DNA from 3 places in the Thauera sp. ZXT1-4 genome. Region 1 is predicted to be linked to each of the others. Evidence: riboswitches for the same ligand, from Rfam matches in the RefSeq annotation. Region 1 holds a riboswitch; each other region holds the start of a gene.
The links. A riboswitch is a leader RNA that binds a small molecule or an ion and turns the genes downstream of it on or off. The one in region 1 is predicted to bind cobalamin.
Positions count from the first base shown of each region.

Region 2: another riboswitch for cobalamin. It lies ahead of ACUH78_RS04965 (TonB-dependent receptor domain-containing protein); the one in region 1 lies ahead of bluB (5,6-dimethylbenzimidazole synthase).
Region 3: another riboswitch for cobalamin. It lies ahead of ACUH78_RS12815 (GNAT family N-acetyltransferase); the one in region 1 lies ahead of bluB (5,6-dimethylbenzimidazole synthase).

Region 1 is NZ_JBQWSN020000013.1:47,054-53,661, reverse strand. It holds gene ACUH78_RS11675 (adenylosuccinate synthase) at 1-14, shown strand, start outside; tRNA gene ACUH78_RS11670 (tRNA-Leu) at 203-287, opposite strand; tRNA gene ACUH78_RS11665 (tRNA-Leu) at 438-522, opposite strand; gene rnr (ribonuclease R) at 562-3,261, shown strand; gene rlmB (23S rRNA (guanosine(2251)-2'-O)-methyltransferase RlmB) at 3,254-4,006, shown strand; cobalamin riboswitch at 4,134-4,327, shown strand; gene bluB (5,6-dimethylbenzimidazole synthase) at 4,377-5,204, shown strand; gene ACUH78_RS11645 (nitrate- and nitrite sensing domain-containing protein) at 5,282-6,608, shown strand, end outside.
Region 2 is NZ_JBQWSN020000004.1:74,349-80,956, forward strand. It holds gene ACUH78_RS04955 (ABC transporter ATP-binding protein) at 1-513, opposite strand, end outside; gene ACUH78_RS04960 (FecCD family ABC transporter permease) at 510-1,496, opposite strand; gene ACUH78_RS04965 (TonB-dependent receptor domain-containing protein) at 1,548-3,386, opposite strand; cobalamin riboswitch at 3,519-3,754, opposite strand; gene cobU (bifunctional adenosylcobinamide kinase/adenosylcobinamide-phosphate guanylyltransferase) at 3,846-4,394, shown strand; gene cobT (nicotinate-nucleotide--dimethylbenzimidazole phosphoribosyltransferase) at 4,502-5,560, shown strand; gene ACUH78_RS04980 (adenosylcobinamide-GDP ribazoletransferase) at 5,597-6,376, shown strand; gene cobC (alpha-ribazole phosphatase family protein) at 6,385-6,608, shown strand, end outside.
Region 3 is NZ_JBQWSN020000016.1:5,636-12,243, reverse strand. It holds gene ACUH78_RS12835 (sigma-54-dependent Fis family transcriptional regulator) at 1-56, opposite strand, end outside; gene ACUH78_RS12830 (DUF779 domain-containing protein) at 411-791, opposite strand; gene adh (aldehyde dehydrogenase) at 881-2,401, opposite strand; gene ACUH78_RS12820 (ketopantoate reductase family protein) at 2,692-3,633, shown strand; cobalamin riboswitch at 3,633-3,838, shown strand; gene ACUH78_RS12815 (GNAT family N-acetyltransferase) at 3,996-4,568, shown strand; gene ACUH78_RS12810 (ribonucleoside-diphosphate reductase subunit alpha) at 4,626-6,608, shown strand, end outside.

The sequences.
Region 1 (6,608 bases):
CGTTTGGTGCCTGATCGAGGTTTGCAGCCGAAGCAGGCCCTCGCGGGCGTGCTCAAATCTGTGGGGGCGGGCGTGTCCGCGAGTGTTGCCTGCACCGCAGGCGTTCGTGGATGCGCCCGCTCCCACAGTGCTTTCGAGTCGCTTCGCGTGAGCAGAGCGGTGAACGAAAAAAGCCGGCTTTCAGCCGGCTTTTCCCTGCAACTGGTGCCCAGAAGAGGACTCGAACCTCCACGCCTCGCAGCGCTAGTACCTGAAACTAGTGCGTCTACCAATTCCGCCATCTGGGCAGGGACGCGCATAATAGCAAAGTCGCTCGCGTGCGTGAAGCGATTTGTCGGTTTCTCTGCTGCGAGCCCCGAAGCCGTACGACAGTGGACAGAGACGGACAACAACAGACAACAAAAAAGCCGCTCCGAAGAGCGGCTTTCCTGTGAAACTGGTGCCCAGAAGAGGACTCGAACCTCCACGCCTCGCGGCGCTAGTACCTGAAACTAGTGCGTCTACCAATTCCGCCATCTGGGCAAGAAGACGCGCATTATAAGCACGAAATGAAGATTGTCAATGACTCGCAAAACGAAACAAACTGAAAAGAAACGTGGCAACGCTGCCGCACCTGCAACAAAGAAAGCCCCTGCGGCGCGCAAGTCCGAGCCCAGGAAGGCGTCCTGTGACCGGGCTGGCGCTGCCGCCAAGCGCGCGGACGCGCGCACGGCGCCGCAGACAGCCAGCCACGAAAAGCCCGTTCGCGGTCCGGGGCGCAGCCGCGCGGCGCGCAAGGCCGCCGCAGTACAGGCGAGCGCGATCCGCCTCGCGGACCCCTTCCACGCCCGCGAGGCGATGCAGTACGAGAACCCGCTCCCCAGCCGTGAGTACGTGTTGCAGGTTCTCACCGATCGCGGTGTTCCGATGCCGTTCTCGGAGCTCAGTGCCGCGCTCGATATCGCTCCCCATGAGCTGGAGCACTTCGATCGCCGACTGCGTGCGATGGAGCGCGACGGCCAGCTCATCCGCAACCGGCGTGATGCTTACCTGCTGCCTTCCAAGGCGGACCTGATCAAGGGCCGCGTCGAGGGGCACCCCGACGGTTTCGGCTTCGTGCGTCGCGATGACGGTGAGCCCGACATCTTCCTCGGCCCCAAGGAGATGCGCGAGGTACTCCATGGCGACCGCGTCATCGTGCGCATTTCCGGCACCGATCGGCGTGGCCGCCCCGAAGGCAAGCTGGTAGAAGTGCTGGAGCGCGCCAACACTCGCGTCGTCGGCCGCGTCATCAACGAGCACGGCGTAATGATCGTCGTGCCCGAGAATCGCCGCCTGGCGCAGGACATCCTGGTCGCCCCCGGTGGGCGCAAGAAGCCCGAGCCGGGCCAGATCGTCACCGTCGAGCTGGTCGAGCAGCCCACCAAGTACGCCCAGCCGATCGGCCGCATCGTCGAGGTGCTCGGCAACTATGCCGACCCCGGCATGGAGATCGAGATCGCGCTGCGCAAGCACGACCTGCCCTTCGAGTTCTCGTCCGAGGCCAAGGCGCAGACGCGCAAGCTGCCCGACGTTGTGCGCAAGAAGGACTGGGCCGGCCGCGAGGACCTCACCAAACTGCCGCTGGTGACCATCGACGGCGAGACCGCGAAGGACTTCGACGACGCGGTGTATTGCGAGCGCCAGGGCAAGGGCTACCGCCTGATCGTCGCGATTGCCGACGTCTCGCACTATGTGGACGCCGCCAGCGCGCTCGACAAGGACGCCTTCGACCGTGGCAACTCGGTGTACTTCCCGCGCCGCGTCATCCCGATGCTGCCCGAGAAGCTCTCGAACGGCCTGTGCTCGCTCAACCCCCAGGTCGAGCGCCTTGCGATGGTCGCTGACATGGCCATCTCGGCCACCGGCGAGATCAAGAACTACCGCTTCTACCCCGCAGTGATCTGGTCGCACGCGCGCCTGACCTACACCAAGGTCGCCGCCGCGCTGTACGAGCAGGATCCGGCGGTGCGCGCCGAACTCTCCGCGCTGCTGCCCCACCTCGAGAACCTCGACAAGCTCTTCCGCGTGCTGCTCAAGGCGCGCGCCAAGCGCGGCGCGATCGACTTCGAGACCACCGAAACCCGTATGATCTTCGACGATAACGGCAAGATCGCGCAGATCGTGCCCGAGGTGCGCAACGACGCCCACCGCCTCATCGAGGAGTGCATGCTCGCCGCCAACGTGTGTGCGTCCGACTTCCTCGCCACCCGCGAGCACCCGGCGCTGTACCGTGTCCACGACAGCCCCTCCGAGGACAAGCTCGCCAAGCTGCGCGAGTTCCTCAAGGAGTTCGGCCTCGGGCTGGGCGGCGGTGACGAGCCGCGCGCGAGTGATTTCGCGAAGCTGCTCGAGCAGGTCAAGGATCGCCCCGACGCCCAACTGCTGCAGACCGTGATGCTGCGCTCGTTGAAGCAGGCGATGTACAGCCCGGACAACGTCGGCCACTTCGGCCTCGCCTACGAGTCCTACACCCACTTCACCTCGCCGATCCGGCGCTATCCCGATCTGCTGATCCACCGCGGAATCAAGGCCGCGCTCGGCGGTGACCAGTACCGCCCGGGCGACTGGGAGCAGATCGGCCTGCACTGCTCGATGACCGAGCGCCGCGCCGACGAGGCCACCCGTGACGTGGTCGCCTTCCTCAAGTGCTACTTCATGCAGGACCGCGTCGGTGAGGAGTTCACCGGCAGCGTGTCGGCGGTCGTGCCCTTCGGCCTGTTCGTCGCGCTCGACGACATCTTCATCGAGGGCCTGCTGCACATCTCGGATCTCGGGAGCGACTACTTCCACTACGACGAGATGCGCCACGCGCTCATGGGCGAGCGCACCGGCAAGCAGTTCCGCCTCTCCGACCGGGTCAAGGTGCAGCTCGTACGGGTGGATATGGCGACCAACAAGATCGACTTCCGCCTCATTGAAGGGCAGCTGCCGGCCGAGCCGAAGGCGCCTGCGCAGCCCGTCGAAGTGCCAGCCGCGGCTGCGGCGCCGGCAGAGAGCAAGAAAGCGCGCAAGCCGCGCGCCGCCCGTGCGAAGAAGTCTGCCGGCGCGCCGCCCCTCGAGGTGAGCGCTGTCGTGTCGGAAGCCGCCGAGCCGAAGCCCCGCAAGGCGCGTACGAAGAAGTCCGCCGCCGAACCAGTCGCCGTAGCCGCAGCCGAAGCGCTAGAATCCGCGCCCGCAACCGCGGCTCCGGCACGACGCGTCCGCCGCAAGACCACCACCAAGGGCACCGACCGTGGCTAAAGCACCCGAGAACACTCCCACCAAGCTGATTTACGGCTTCCACGCGGTTTCTGCCAAGCTGCGCCACGCGCCCGAATCGGTGCTGGAGATCTACCTCTCCGGTGACCGCAAGGACGCGCGGGTGAAGAAGTTCATTGCCCAGGCCGAGGCTGCCGGTGCGCGCATCCTGCAGAGCGAGGGCGACAAGCTCGACGGCATGGTGGGCACCCGCCGCCACCAGGGCGTGGTCGCCAAGGTCGACGCCACCCGGCGCGAGATCAAGCTCGCCGATGTGCTCGACAGCCTGGACGAGAACGCGCTGATCCTGGTGCTCGACGGCGTGCAGGATCCGCACAACCTCGGCGCCTGCCTGCGCGTGGCCGACGCCGCCGGCGCGCACGCGGTGGTGGCGCCCAAGGACCGCGCGGTGGGCCTCAACGCCACCGCGATCAAGGTCGCCAGCGGCGCCGCCGATACCGTGCCCTACATCACCGTGACCAACCTTGCCCGCGCCCTGCGCGAGATGCAGGACGCCGGCGTGTGGGTCGTCGGTGCCGCAGGCGAAGCCGACCAGTCCATCTACGACATCGACCAGAAGGTGCCGGTGGCGTGGGTGCTCGGCGCCGAAGGCGACGGCCTGCGGCGCCTCACCCGCGACACCTGCGATGCGCTTGCCCGCATCCCCATGCACGGCAGCGTCGAAAGCCTCAACGTGTCGGTGGCAAGCGGGATCTGCCTGTTCGAGGCGCGCCGCCAGCGGGGCTGAAAGCGGCCGGGTGCTTTGACCGTTTGCTTGTCCGGTCCGCGCCCGGCATTCAGCGTGCGGGTGCTGCAGGAACGCACTGACCCAGCGCACGTCTTTTGCCGCGGCAGCCCGTTTGCGGCTAAGCTTGCGCCCCTGTTTGCTTCGAGGTGCCCGCGCGCTGCGCGGGAGAATCGGGAAGGTGGTGCAAACCCACCGCGCGCCCAGCGCCGTGAAGGGGATTGTCCGGGCAAGGTTCGCCCAGCCACTGGTCCGCAAGGACCGGGAAGGCGTCCGGATGAGTTGATCCGCAGCCGGAAGACCGGCCTCGAAGTGCACCCAGCAGCCGCCTGGTCGGTGGCTGTCCACTGCTCGACGACAAGGGGAATACTTCATGAGCAGCCCGACGCAGGCGCATGCCGCGCCGGCGCGTACCCACGCGCCCGCATTTACCCAAGAACCGGTCACGAACGACCTGGCCGGCAGCGCCGGCCCCGCGCGCTTCCAGGCCGATCCGCGCTTCGATGCGGCCGAGCGCGACGCGGTCTATCGCGCCATCCATACCCGCCGCGACGTGCGTGGCGAGTTCCTGCCCGATCCGATCCCCGACGAGGTGCTCGCGCGTGTGCTCGATGCCGCTCATCACGCGCCCTCGGTCGGCTTCATGCAGCCCTGGGATTTCATCGTGGTGCGCTCGCGCGCGGTGCGCGAGCAGATCCATGCTGACTTCCTTGCCGCGCACGCCGAGGCCGAACAGATGTTCGACGAAGGCAAGCGCGACACCTACCGCAACCTGAAGCTCGAAGGCATCCTGGAATCGCCGGTGAACATCTGCATCACCTGCGACCGCAGCCGCCATGGGCCGGTGGTGATCGGCCGCACCCACATCGGTGCGATGGACGTGTACAGCGCGGTGTGTGCGGTGCAGAACCTGTGGCTGGCCGCGCGTGCCGAGAACCTCGGCGTGGGCTGGGTCAGCATCCTGCACCCGCAGGCGCTGCGCGAGGCGCTGGGCATCCCGCGTGAGATCGTGCCGATCGCCTACCTGTGCATCGGTCACGTGAGCGCGTTCCACGCCCGGCCCGAACTCGAGGCTGCGGGCTGGTTGCCGCGCATGCCCTTGCCCGAGTTGCTGCATTTCGATGGCTGGCAGGGGCCCGCGGACGAGGCTGGCGAACAGCTCATCGAGCAGGTGCGGAAGCTGCCTCCTCACCCGCGCTGACGCTGGCTGCGCACGGCTCTTGCTTGGTTCTACCCCTGCGGCCTCGGCCGCAGAACAAGAACCCTCGGGAGCCCCGTATGAAATCGACCCTGGCCTTTCTCGTCGCTGCTCGTCGCAGCGAGATCCACGAGCTGGAACAGCTTGCGCGCAGCTGCGAGCTCGTCCAGCTCGTGGGCGAACTCGTGCACCGCCTGCAAGGCGAGCGCGGCGCCTCGAACCTTTTTCTGGCTTCCGCGGGCGTGCGCTTCGGTCCGGAGCGGAAAGAGCATGCCGAGGCAAGCCGCAGCGCGGAGGCGGCCGTGCGCGCCTGGCTGGGGCGGCCGGAGATCCGTGACGCCGTGCCAGGTTTCGCTGTGGCCGGCGGCGCTCGGCTGTTTACCCGTATCGCCCTTGCGCTGCACCGCGTCGACATGCTCCCCGATCTGCGCGAGGCGATCGTGCGCCAGCGCTGCTCAGTCGCCGAGGCGACAGCGCACTTCAGGCGGACCATCGCCGCCCTGCTGGCGCTGGTGTTCGAGGCGGCGGACGTGGCAGCCGATCCCGCGATTTCACGGCTGCTCGTGGCGCTGTTCAACCTCATGCAGGGCAAGGAACTCGCTGGCCAGGAGCGTGCGCTGGGCACTGCAGTGTTTGCTGCGAAGGCCGATCCGGCAGTGGATGGTCCCCCGCTGCTGTACCTGATCGAGGGCCAGGAGGCGTGCTTCCAGCGCTTCGAGGCCTTTTCTCCGGAGGATGTGCGGACGGCCTGGCGGGGCGTGCAGCAGGCGATGCCGCTCGTCGAACTGGAGCGCCTGCGCCGCAAGCTGCTTGCAGATGGGCAGGATGCTGCGGGCGTGCCCGAGCGGGCCCAGGACTGGTTTGCCTGCTGCTCGCTGCGCCTCGACCGCGTGCGGGAGGTCGAAGCGCTGCTTGGTGTGGCACTGAGGACGGAATGCCTGCGGCGCAGCGAGGCCCTGCAGGCAGATCCGGATGACCCGCAGCGGCTCGCATCTGCACTGGACGGACTGGACGGACTGGACGCCGCAGGGGCCACGCCCGGCGTGCGCATGGGTGAAGAAGGAGCGGAGGAAGGACGCGCCGGTGAGTTCGGCGGGCTGAATGGTGGGCTGGAGGGCGGGGCGGGCAGGCCCGCGGTGCCCGATCCGATGGGGCCGCGTCTGGCCGCTTCGATCGTCGACGTACTGCATGCGCAGTCGCGCCGGCTGCAGGCGATGACTGACGAACTCGCTGCCGTACGTGCGAGCCTGGAGGAGCGCAAGCTCGTCGAGCGCGCGAAGGGGGTGCTGATGCGCCACCAGGGGCTCGCCGAGGATGAGGCCTACCGCCTGCTGCGGCAGACGGCGATGAACCAGGGGCGCCGCATCGTCGAGGTTGCCGAGGCCGCGCTCGCGATGGAGGCATTTC
Region 2 (6,608 bases), on a different contig from region 1:
GCGCGGCGCCTGCGTGAGCAGGGTGGCGATCGCCACACGCTGGCGCTCGCCACCGGACAGCGTCTGCACGTCCCGCTGCTCGAAGCCCGTCAGTTCCACCGCCTCCAGCGCCCTGCGCGCGATCGCCACATCCTGCGGCCCCTCCCAGCCCCAGCGCCCAAGGTGAGGATGGCGCCCAACGAGTACGGTCTCGAGCACACCCGCGGCAAAAGGGTCGGGTTGCTGCTGGGCGAGCAGGCCGCGAAAACGTGCCGCCTCCAGCGTCGGCCAGGCGGCGTAGGGCAGGCCGCCGATGCGCACCTCGCCCACCGTGGGTTCGCGCAGCCCGGCCAGCGTGTGCAGCAGCGTGGTCTTGCCAGCGCCGTTGGGGCCGAGCAGCACCAGGCATTCACCCGCGGCCAGGCTGAGGCTGAACTCGCAGCATAGCCATCGCTCGCCCACCTTGAGCGCGAGGCGTTCGGCCTCGAGCAGCGGAGCCGCATCCTCCGGCAGGGGGCGACGGGCAGCGTTCATCGTGTGCTGCGCGGGCTGCGCGAGAGCAGGAACAGGAAGACCGGCACGCCGATCAGCGCGGTGAGCACGCCCACCGGCAACTGCTGCGGTGCCATCACGGTGCGCGCAGCGGTGTCGGCCAGGGTCAGCAGGGTGCCCCCCGCGAGCGCCGCAGCGGGGATCAGCACACGCTGGTCGTTGCCCAGCGCGAGCCGCACCAGGTGCGGCACGATCAGGCCGACGAAGCCCACCGAGCCGACCAGCGTCACCGCGGTCGCAGTCAGCAGCGAAGCGAGCACGTACAGCGCGATGCGCAGATGCCCCACCTGTACGCCCAGCGCCCGCGCGGAGAGTTCACCGCGGGCGAGCACGTTGAGGTCGCGCGCAAACGGCAACACGACCACCAGCGCCAGCGCCAGCACCAGCAGCGCCGGCCACGGCCGCGCTGCTGCGCTCGCATCGCCCATCATCCAGAACAGCATGGACATCACGCGTGTGTCAGGCGCGAGCGCAAGCATCAGCGAGACCGCGGCGCCACAGCCAGCCGCGACGATGACGCCTGTCAGCAACAGCCGCGTCTGCGTCCAGCTGCCGTCACCGTGTGCCAGACCGAAGACCACGAGCATCGCGGTGAGCGCGCCGACGAAGGCGGAGGCGTCCACCCAGAACGCAGCCGCCCCGAGCGTGATCGCCCCCAGCGCACCCACCGCCGCGCCGCCCGAAATGCCGAGGATGTAGGGGTCGGCCAGCGGGTTGCGCAACAAGACCTGCATGAGGGCACCCGCGGTGGCGAGCAGGCCACCGCAGGCGAAGGCAGCAAGGGCGCGGGGGAGGCGGAGTTCGCGGATCACGGTCGCATTCATACCGTCCGCGCCGGTAAGCGCACCCAGTACGTCGGCTGTCCCCACCGGCAGCCCCCCGGCGACGAGCGCCAGGAGCAGCGCAAGCGCCCCCGCCAGCAGCAGGACCACGGTGATCGCCAGCGGCGATCGCGTGCGGCGCATGGCTGGACTCACGCGCGACTCCCCACGTAGCGCGATTGCAGGCATCGGCGATCAGTGCATGGCGTAGCGCAGTGCCACAAAGACGCTCCGGCCCTGTGTTCCGTACCCCTTGGCAAGTTCGTAGTCCTTGTCGAGCAGGTTGTTGGCGCGAACTTCCACACTCCAGTCAGGCGCCACGGCGTAGTGCACGTACGCATCGACCAGGCCATAGCCCCCCAGGCGACCGGCAGGGGCATTGGGCACCCGATCATAACGCTGCCCTTTCCCATTCCACTCCACGCCCCAGGTCCATGCGCCTGCAAGCCTTTCCAGCGCAAGCGCACCGCTGATGCGCGCGCGACGGCCGAGCTCGTCGCCGGTTTGCCGATCCTCCGCATCGAGCAGGTCGACGCTGGCACGCACGCGATACTTCCCGAGCATGGCACCCAGGCTCGCTTCCACCCCCTCGATGTCTGCCCGGCCGACGTTCGCCGCCACACCGCTGCTCCAATCGATCAGGTTTCGGATGCGATTGTTGAAATAGGTCAGCCCCAGGCTGAGGTCATTGCGCTCCCAGGCCACACCGATCTCGCGATTGAGCGCCTCCTCCGGCTTGAGCGCCGGATTCCCACCGAAGCAGCCCCACATCGGATAGCACTCTACGGGGTAATAGAGATCATTGAAGGTCGGCGCCTTGAACGCATTGCCGATGCTTGCATGGACGCGCCACTCCGGCGTGATCTCGTAGCCGTAGGCCGCTGTTCCGGTGGTCTTGCTGCCGAACTGGGAATTTCGGTCGTGACGTGCATTGAGTTGCACGCGGTGGCGATCGAACTCGCCGCCCCAGCCGAGCAGGAAGGCGTTCATATGGCGCCGGGTCCTCTCGTAGTGGGTCGTCGTCTGCACGCGCTGCTGCAGGAACTCGTAGGCCGCCATCAAGGAGCCGCCACCGAGCGCAATATCGTGCTGCCAGCTCAATTGACGCTGTGTCGTGTCGAAGCGGGAACGCGCGCCGGCATTCGACTGGTTCTCGAGCGCATCGACGCCATGGCCGAAACGCAGGGTGCTGACCCAATCGGACGAATGCTGCTTGCGCAGATACATGCCATAGGATTCCGTGCGCTTGTCCAGATAGGAATCGAAGGGCTGGGCTGCGTCGTACCAGTTGCGCATGTCGGAATACAGCACATTGGCACCGATTTCGTCGTTGCCGCCCAGGTCCAGCGCCAGCGAAGCGCTGAGGTAATCCTCGCGGAAACCGTCGTCGTCGCGGTCGTTCACGGAAAGCACCGGCGTGCGCGCATTGAAGCCGTCGCTGCGCTCATGCCCAGCGGTCACGCTATAGCGCAGGACACCCGCACCGCCAGCCAGCGTGGCGCTGGCTTCACGTGCGCCGTCGCTGCCGGCACCCACGCGCACCGAGGGGTGGAAGCCCTCCTTGCCCTTGCGGGTGAACACCTGGATCACGCCGCCCAGCGCATCCGCACCATAAAGTGCGCTGCCGGGGCCGCGCAGGATCTCGATGCGCTCAACGATCTCGAGCGGGATGGTTTCCAGCACCGGCGAGCCGCTGGTCGCCGAGCCGATGCGGACACCGTCCACAAGCAACAGCGTATGCCCGGCGTTGGCGCCGCGAATATAGACGCTTCCGCTCGATCCAGGGCCGCCATTGCGTGCCATCTGCACCCCCGGCCGCGACGCCAGCAGGCCGAGCAGGCTCGAATGACCGGCACGGGCAATCTCGTCACGTTCGATCACGTCGACGCTCGCGAGCGCGGCATCTGCACTGACCGGCTGACGGGTGGCCGTGACGACCACATGGCCCAACTGGGCATCGGCGGCATGAACGGCCGGCAGGGTGAAACAGCACAGCGCGCCCACCGAAGCGAGCGCGGAGAAGCGGATATTCATCGTAGGGCTCTCCCTTCGCCACACCGCGCGTCCCCGCACGCCATGGCAACTTCACATGGACGCACCACGAGGCAGGTAGAACCGAAGAGAGCAAGACAAACCGCGCCCGTCGCCGCCACCCCGCGGCACATCCGCCATTCCGCGTTCCGGCCGGTCTCCGGGCTCGTGCGCTGTGCCGGCCTGATGGCCGGACGGGTGAGTCGCCTTCCCGGGAATGTTCCCAGTGGCTGCAGGACACACCTTGCGCGCACTTACCGTTGCGGGGGCAGCACAGGCATTGCGGCCTCGTTTGCGAAGGGCCGCGCACCTGTTTCCCGTTTAACCCTGGGCGAGATACGCCCGCGGGCACCGATAACGCGTTGCCCCTTTCGGGGCAGTGGGGGCGGATGATACCGTACGAGGCGGTATCGTGCACTGCAAAAAGAATCCGCACGACGAGCGGAAGACCAAACCACGACAATGACATGTGAACTCATCCTCGGCGGCGCACGCTCCGGCAAGAGCCGGGAAGCCGAACGGCGCGCAGCCGGATCCGGACTTGCGGTGACGGTGATCGCCACCGCCGAAGCCCTCGACGACGAAATGGCCGCGCGCATCCGCCGCCACCAGGCCGACCGCCCCGCGGGCTGGCGTACGGTGGAGGCGCCCGTGGCGCTGGCCGATGCACTGCGCCGCGAAGCCGCACCCGATCGCTGTCTGGTGGTGGACTGCCTGACGCTGTGGGTCACCAACCTGCTGATCGACGCCGGGCACCTGCCCCCCGGAGCCGCCGCCGACGAACTGCCGCGCTTTCGCCGCGAGCGCGAGAGACTGCTCGCCACCTTGCCCGCATTGCCCGGCCGAATTCTCCTCGTCGCCAACGAGGTTGGGCTGGGGCTGGTGCCCGAAACCCAGCTTGGCAGGCTGTTTCGCGACGAGGCCGGACGGCTCAACCAGGCAGTGGCCACCCTATGCAAACGGGTTGTCTTCGTCGCCGCTGGACTGCCGCTGGTGCTGAAGCAGGGCTAAACTGCGAGCCGCACGACATCCAGGACGGCCGCGTGTGCTGCACTCCATGCGGCTGCGTAGCCCCCGTCCACGATGAACATCTCGTCCAACCGACCAAGCTTGTCACCATGAAACCTTTCACCATCGTTCCGCCCGACCCGCTGCTGTCCGCCGCGCTGCAACACAAGATCGACCGCAAGACCAAGCCGCTCGGCGCGCTCGGGCGCCTGGAGCCGCTCGCACACCAGATCGGCCTCATCCAGCAGACGCTCACACCCGAGATCCGCCAGCCGCACATGGTGGTATTCGCCGGGGACCATGGCGCGGCCAAGGCGGGCGTATCGGCCTTTCCGCAGGACGTCACCTGGCAGATGGTAGAGAACTTTCTCGCCGGCGGCGCCGCGATCAACGTGTTCAGCAAGCAGATGGGCTGGGGGCTCGCCGTGGTCGATGCCGGGGTGAATCACGATTTCGGCAAACGCACCGGACTGATCGACGCGAAGATCGCGCCGGGCACCGCGAACTACATCGAACAGCCGGCAATGACGCCCGGCCAGCGCGACGCCGCCCTGCAGCGCGGCCGTGAACTCGCCCATGCGCTGGCGGACAACGGCTGCAACTGTGTCGCCTTCGGCGAGATGGGCATCGGCAACACGGCCTCGGCCTCGCTGATCACCCACTGCCTGGTGGGCGCGGCCCGCGACGGCGATCTGTACAGCGTGACCGGGCGCGGCACCGGGCTGGACGACGCCGGGCTGATCCGCAAGCGCCAGTTGCTGTCGCGGGCGCTCGAACGCGGCGGCCGACACCACGACGGGCTGGAGGTGCTGGCCCAGTACGGCGGCTTCGAGATTGCGATGATGGCCGGTGCAATGCTCGGTGCAGCGGAAAGGCGGATGCTGATCCTGGTTGATGGGTTCATCGTCACCTCCGCCCTGCTGGCTGCACATGCCATCGCCTGCAACGTGCTGTCTTACTGCATATTCGGCCACCGCTCGCAGGAGCCGGGGCACCGCGTGCAGCTCGACTATCTCGACGCCCAACCGCTGATGGAGCTCGACCTGCGCCTCGGCGAAGGCACGGGCGCCGCTCTCGCCCTGCCGCTGGTGCAGGCCGCGGTCAACTTCCTCAACGACATGGCGAGCTTCGAGTCAGCCGGGGTGAGCGACCAGGGCCCGGCGACCTAAGCGCGAAAACGGTTTTCACGCCCCCGGAACGCGGCCATGCGCGAGCAGCTCGCCCGCTTCTTCACCGCGCTGGGCTATTTCACCCGGCTACCCGTGCCCGCCTGGGTGGAATGGGTGCCGGAACGGCTCGCGCACGCCGCCGCATGGCTGCCGCTGGTGGGCTGGGTGGTGGGATGCGCCGGCGCCGCAGCGCTGCTCGTGCTCGCCTCTCTGTTGCCGGCGAGCCTCGCGGTCATTCTTTCGATGGCGCTCACTGTTCGCCTGACCGGTGCCCTGCATGAAGACGGCTTTGCCGACGCCTGTGACGGCCTCGGTGGCGGCTGGGAGAAGGCACAGATCCTCGCGATCATGAAGGACTCGCGCATCGGCAGCTACGGCGCCATCGCCATCGTGCTGATGCTGCTGGCCAAGGCCGCAGCACTGATCGAGCTCGCTGCCATCTCGCCCACGACAGCCGCCGCCGCGTTGATCGCCGCGCACGCGCTGTCGCGCCTGGCCGCGGTCGGCGTGCTGCACGCCCTGCCCTACGCACGTGAGGACGACAGTGCCAAGGCGCGGACCGTGGCGAAGCGGCTGCCGCGCGCCGAGTTGGCATTCGCAACGGTCTTCGGCCTGCTGCCCCTGGCAGGGCTCGGCCTCGCGCCCGCGGCCGGGTCGCTGATCCTCGCCGCACTGGTCACGCTCTGGCTCGCCCGCCTCTTCCAGCGCCGCCTGGGCGGCCACACCGGCGACCTGCTCGGCGCGGTGCAGCAGGCGGCGGAGCTGGCGTGCTATATCGGGGTGCTCACCGCCATCGGCACCCCCTTGGCCACCTGAAACCGCGCATGCAACTTCACCTCATCCGCCACCCCCGCCCCGCTGTCGAGCCCGGCACCTGCTACGGGCAGACCGATCTGGGCCTGGCCGAATGCCCTGCCGAGGTCGCCGCCCGCCTGCGGCCGCTGCTGCCGGAAAGCTTCGCGCTGCACGCCAGCCCGCTCGCGCGTGCGCGCCTGCTCGCGGAGGCACTTGGAACGCCGCACCTCGACGACCGGCTCAAGGAGATTCA
Region 3 (6,608 bases), on a different contig from region 1:
CGCCGCAACGAGGCCACCGCATTGGGCGCGACTACGTCTGCCGCTTCGAATCTCATCGTTTCGTCTCCCCCGCAGCCAATGCTCGGGCTGCTTGCAGACGCCCGGCGAGCTATCTCGATCGGTGCGATCGGCGTGGCTGCAGGCCAGCCCCCGACGCACGGGCCACATGCTAATCCGATCGCCGGCAACCTGGTGAAGTTGTTCGCGCCAAGGAATGGTGCAGCAGCAGTGCGCGACGCCCTTCTAACTCGCTTCGGCGCCGGCTGCCATGTCTGCCCTACCGCAATGCGCGCTCACGGGCTCGCCCCCGATGTGCGGTGCCCGGAGGTCACTGGCCAGGCAGGTGCAGCGGCTTTCTCGTGCGCGCCCCGGGCTGGGAAACCTTGTCCTTCTGACGCTGCAGAGCGCGCTCAGCCCTTGCGCTGAAGCTCTTCAGCGTCGATTTCAGCGAGCTCCTCGTCGCTGAACAGTCGCGACCGGGTATGGAAGGCCTTGCCCGTGCCCCCCTCGAGCGAAAAGGTACCGCCCTGCCCCTCGACCACGTCGATGATCAGCTGAGTGTGCTTCCAGTACTCGTACTGCGACGCGCTCATGTAAAACGGCACGCCGCCGATCTCACCGAGACGCACGTCATGCGGCCCGATCGTCAGGTCGGTGGGCAGGTAGCAGTTCGCCGCGCTGTTGTCGCAACAGCCGCCGGACTGGTGGAACATCAGCTCGGGGCCATGCTCGGCCTTGAGCTGCGCGATCAGCTCCAGCGCCGCAGGCGTGGCAATGACGCGTTCGACCATGGCTTCGTCCTCCGCAATGCAAAAAAGGGGGCGGTTGCCCGCCCCCGAGGAGATGCCCCGGACAGGGCATGGGGAGAGAGGACGGTCGCTCAGAAGAAGCCGAGCTTGTTCTCGCTGTAGCTCACGAGCAGGTTCTTGGTCTGCTGGTAGTGGTCGAGCATGACCTTGTGCGTCTCGCGGCCGATGCCCGACTCCTTGTAGCCGCCGAAGGCAGCGTGCGCCGGGTAGGCGTGATAGCAGTTGGTCCACACGCGGCCGGCCTGGATGGCCCGGCCCATGCGATAGGCGACGTTGCCGTTGCGGCTCCATACGCCGGCACCCAGACCGTACAGGGTGTCGTTGGCGATCGCCAGGGCCTCGGCCTCGTCCTTGAAGGTGGTCACCGCGAGCACCGGCCCGAAGATCTCTTCCTGGAAGATGCGCATCTTGTTGTGGCCCTTGAACAGCGTCGGCTGGATGTAGAAGCCGTCGGCCAGGTCACCGCCAAGTTGGGCACGATTGCCGCCGATCAGGACCTCGGCGCCCTCCTCACGACCGAGCGCGAGGTAGGACTGGATCTTGGTCATCTGTTCCTGCGAGGCCTGCGCCCCCATCATCGTGTCGGTGTCGAGCGGGCTGCCCTGCTTGATGGCGGCGACGCGCTTCAGTGCGCGCTCCATGAAGCGGTCGTAGATCGATTCCTGGATCAGCGCGCGGCTCGGGCAGGTGCACACTTCGCCCTGGTTGAAGGCGAACAGCACCAGGCCCTCGATCGCCTTGTCGAGGAAGGCATCGTCCTTGTCCATCACGTCGGCGAAGAAGATGTTGGGCGACTTGCCGCCCAGCTCCAGCGTGGCCGGGATCAGGTTGTTTGCAGCGGCCTGGGCGATGACGCGGCCGGTGGAGGTCGAGCCGGTGAAGGCGATCTTGGCGATGCGCTTGCTGGTGGCGAGCGGCATGCCGGCCTCGCGGCCATAGCCGTTGACGATGTTGAGCACGCCCGGCGGCAGCAGGTCGGCGATCAGCTCCATCAGCACCAGGATCGAGATCGGGGTCGACTCGGCGGGCTTGAGCACCACGCAGTTACCCGCACCCAGAGCCGGCGCCAGCTTCCACGCCGCCATCAGGATCGGGAAGTTCCACGGGATGATCTGGCCGACCACGCCCAGCGGCTCGTGGATGTGATAGGCCATGGTGTTCTCGTCGATCTCCGAGATGCCGCCTTCCTGCGAGCGTAGGCAGCCGGCGAAGTAGCGGAAGTGGTCGACGGCGAGCGGGATGTCGGCGTTGAGCGTCTCGCGGATCGGCTTGCCGTTATCGACGGTCTCGGCGTAGGCGAGCAGTTCGAGGTTGGCCTCGAGGCGGTCGGCGATCTTGAGCAGGATGTTCGAGCGCGTGGTGGCGTCGGTCTTGCCCCAGGTCGGGAAGGCCGCGTGTGCGGCATCGAGCGCCAGCTCAATGTCCTCGGCCGTGGAGCGCGCGGCCTGGGTGTACTTCTGGCCGGAAACCGGGGTGACCACATCGAAATACTGCCCCTTGACCGGGGCCACCCATTTGCCACCGATGAAGTTGTCATAACGGCTTTTGAACTGAACCTTGGCGTCGGCCTGGCCGGGCATTGCGTACAGCATGATCTCGTCTCCTCGATTTTCTGGATGCACAGCAAGTCGCTGCATCTCACCTCCAGCAGGAGTCATGCCAGAATGCGAATGCGCCTGGATTCGGGCATTCCAGCCCCACAGCACATCCCATCGGCTGTTCCCATTGGGTGGAATGAACAGGTTGAGTTGCTCCAGATGCTCCATGGAGCAGCCATGCCGGAGCACCCATCCGATGTTTATGCGACATCGCGACCGCGAAGCCGTCTGGCACGCAACAGGCAGGGATCCACTTGAAATCCGAACCGCTCCGTACGTATCGAATGGACAGTAACCTCGAGGCGCCCCCTCGTGCCACACACCACAGCCTGGCCGACACGCGCTTCCCGGTTGCGATCATCGGCGCCGGCGCGCTGGGCCTGCACTTTGCTGCGCGGCTGCGCGCCGTCGTGCCGCTCGCCGTGATTGCGCGTAACGCACACCGGGTCGCAAGCCTCCGCACCGGCGTGCAAGTGGGCGAGCAAACACTCGCCCTGGAAGCCTTCGACGCTGCCCACCCCCCTGTCGCCGACTGGGTGATCGTGCTGGTGAAGGCCGCCGACACAGCGGCAGCCGCGGAAGTCGCCTCACGCATGCGACCCATCGGCGTGCTGTCCTTGCAGAACGGGATCACCGTGGACATGCTGCGCGGGCATTGCCACGCACAACACGTGGATCAGGGCATCACAACCGAGGGCGCGTGGCGCGACGGCAACCGGGTGCAGCCCTCAGGCGCAGGCGAAACCCTGCTGCCGCCCGGGTTCGAGCCGCTCGCGCGGATGCTGGAGGACGCGGGTCTCGAGGCTCGCATCGAGCCGGAAATCACCGCCGCGCGGCTGGCGAAGCTGCTGGTGAACGTCGCCATCAACCCGCTCGCGGCGCTGTTCCGCGTACCCAACGGCGCCCTGCTCGAGCCGCCGCACCGCGTACTGCTCGACGCCCTGGTGCGCGAGGCACTGCCGGTACTGCGCGCCAACGGCCTCGAGCTCGACGAAGCGGCCGCGCTCGCGCGGGTGCATGGCGTTGCCCGCGCCACCGCCGCCAACCGCGCCAGCATGCTGCAGGACGTCCTCGCCGGCCGCCACACCGAGATCGACGCCATCACCGGCGCCCTGCTATCCATGGCCGAGGCGGCCGGGCTCGAAGTTCCGACACATCGCGCGGTGCATACCCTGGTGCGCGCGATCGAACGCGGCGCGTTTGACAGCGCCGGGGGCCAGGGCTAACCTCCGCCCCTGTTCATGGTTGTCCGCCGTCATCGGCGGACATGAAAAGGGAATCCGGTGCCGCGCCCAGCGCGAACCCCGGAGCTGCCCCCGCAACTGTAATCGGCGAGTCCTGCGCCCTCTCTGCCACTGGAAATCTTCCGGGAAGGCTGGCGCAAGACGACGACCCGTGAGCCAGGAGACCTGCCATGCACATCACCTTCAACAGTTTGGGGCGGGGTGTCCCTGACAAGAGGCATGGCTCACACCATTTCACTTGCTCGCTTTCCTGATGGCACGGCAGCACCGCATGGCATTGCCATGCGCGTGACGCATCACGCCCGTGCGTCGGAGATCCGCCCTGCCCGCACCGGATCTCCGCCATGTCCACCGCCGACCGCCCCGCTGCAACGCTGACACCGCCGACCGATTCCACGGGCGCCGTTCTGAGGCCGATGTTCCGCTTCGGCCCCGCCGACGCCCCCCGCATCCTCGAACACCTTCTTGCGCTGGATGCCGATGACCGCCTGCTGCGCTTCAGCCACGGCATCCGCGACGAAGGCATCGCCGCCTACGTCGCCACGCTCGATTTCGCACGCGACCATGTGCATGGTCTGGGCACCGCACAAGGCGACATCGTCGCCCTCGCCCATGTCGCGGTGCGCGATGGGGAGGTCGACTTCGGGCTCAGCGTCACCGCAACTCATCGCCAGCGCGGACTGGGCCGAGCACTGTTCAACCACGTCATTGCACTGGCCCGCCTGCACGGCGCAGGCCGGATCGTGTGTCACAGCGTCAGCCCGGCGGTACTCCACATGGCTGCCGCCAGCGGCTTCCGTCGGCCTGGCGGCAGCCACACCGCCCCCCTGACGCTGGATCTGCGGGCCGAGTCCCACGCCGGCGACGACGCCCATCCTTGCCCGGCCCCCAGCGCAGTCAGCCTCGCGGCCGCCTGAAGCTCGCCTTCCCTCAGAAACCCGTTTCATCCGCACTCACCCAGACGAGGACCACCCGTGGACCGACTTCCCGCCGAAGCACTTGATAGCGCCATGCAACTCGCCGCTTTCCAGATCATCCGCCGCAATGGCGCCGTCGTTGCCTTCGATCCGAACAAGATCGCCGTCGCCATGACCAAGGCCTTTCTCGCCGTCGAGGGCCGCCAGGGCGCGGCGTCCTCACGCGTACGCGACATCGTGGCCCGACTCACCGATACCGTGGTCGGCGCCCTCACCCGTCGCCTGCCCGACGGCGGCATGCTGCACATCGAGGACATCCAGGACCAGGTCGAGCTGGCGCTGATGCGCTCGGGCGAGCACGACGTCGCGCGCGCCTACGTGCTCTACCGCGAACGCCGCGCTGCCGAACGCGCCGCGCAGAAGGACGCCGAAGCGCAGGCGGGCGGCGCCGGCCCCGTGCTGCACGTCGTCGATGGCGAAGCGCGCCGCCCGCTCGACCGCGCCGCCCTGCTCGCCGTGTGCCGCGAGGCCTGCGAAGGGCTGGACGGCGTGTCCGCCGACACCGTGCTCGAACACGCCCTGCACAACCTCTACGACGGCGTGCCGATTGCCGCCGTGCGCCAAGCGCTGGTGCTCGCTGCACGCACGCTGATCGAGCGCGAGCCGGACTACGGCCGTGTCGCCGCCCGCCTGCTGCTGTCGGCGATCCGCGTCGAAGTGCTCGGGCACGAGGCCTCGCAGGCCGACATGGCCGACCCCGATCAGGGTTATGCCGCCTGCCTGCCCGCCTTCATCCGCCGTGGCATCGAGGCGGAGCTGCTCGATCCCCGGCTGGCCGACTTCGACCTCGCCCGCCTGGCGGCGGCGATCCGGCCCGAGCGCGACCTGCAGTTCGACTACCTCGGCCTGCAGACGCTGTACGACCGCTACTTCCTGCATGTCGACGACCGCCGCATCGAGCTTCCGCAGACCTTCTTCATGCGGGTGGCGATGGGCCTGGCGATCAACGAGATCGACCGCGAGGCACAGGCCATCGCGTTCTACGAGCTGCTGTCGAGCTTCGACTTCATGAGCAGCACGCCGACGCTGTTCAACAGCGGCACCCGCCATTCGCAGCTGTCGTCCTGCTACCTGACGACGGTGGCCGACAGCCTGGAAGACATCTACCAGTCGATCAAGGAAAACGCCCTGCTGCAGAAGTTTGCCGGCGGTCTGGGCAACGACTGGACGCCGGTGCGTGCGCTCGGCAGCCGCATCAAGGGCACCAACGGCCAGAGCCAGGGCGTGATCCCCTTCCTCAAGGTGGTCAACGACACCGCGGTGGCGGTGAACCAGGGCGGCAAGCGCAAGGGCGCGGTGTGCGCCTATCTCGAAACCTGGCACCTCGACATCGAGGAATTCCTCGAACTGCGCAAGAACACCGGCGACGAGCGCCGCCGCACGCACGACATGAACACCGCGAACTGGATTCCCGACTTGTTCATGAAGCGCGTGCTGGAGAACGCCGAATGGACCCTGTTCTCGCCGGTCGACGTGCCCGACCTGCACGAGCGCTACGGCCAGGACTTCGAGACGGCCTACCGCGCGTATGAGGAAAAGGCCGAGCGCGGCGAGATCCGCCTCTTCAAGCGCCTGCCCGCCATCCAGCTGTGGCGCAAGATGCTGACCATGCTGTTCGAGACCGGGCATCCATGGATCACCTTCAAGGACGCCTGCAACCTGCGCTCGCCGCAGCAGCACGTGGGCGTGGTGCATGGCTCCAACCTGTGCACCGAGATCACGCTCAACACCGCGGCCGACGAGACCGCGGTATGCAACCTCGGCTCGGTGAACCTGCCAGCCCATCTGGTGCGCGACGGCGATGGCCGCTGGGCGCTCGACCACAACAAGCTGCAGCGTACTGTGCGCGTCGCGATGCGCCTGCTCGACAACGTCATCGACCTCAACTACTACGCCACGCCCAAGGCGCGCGCCGCCAACCTGCGTCACCGCCCGGTGGGCCTGGGCATCATGGGCTTTGCCGACGCCTTGCATTTGATG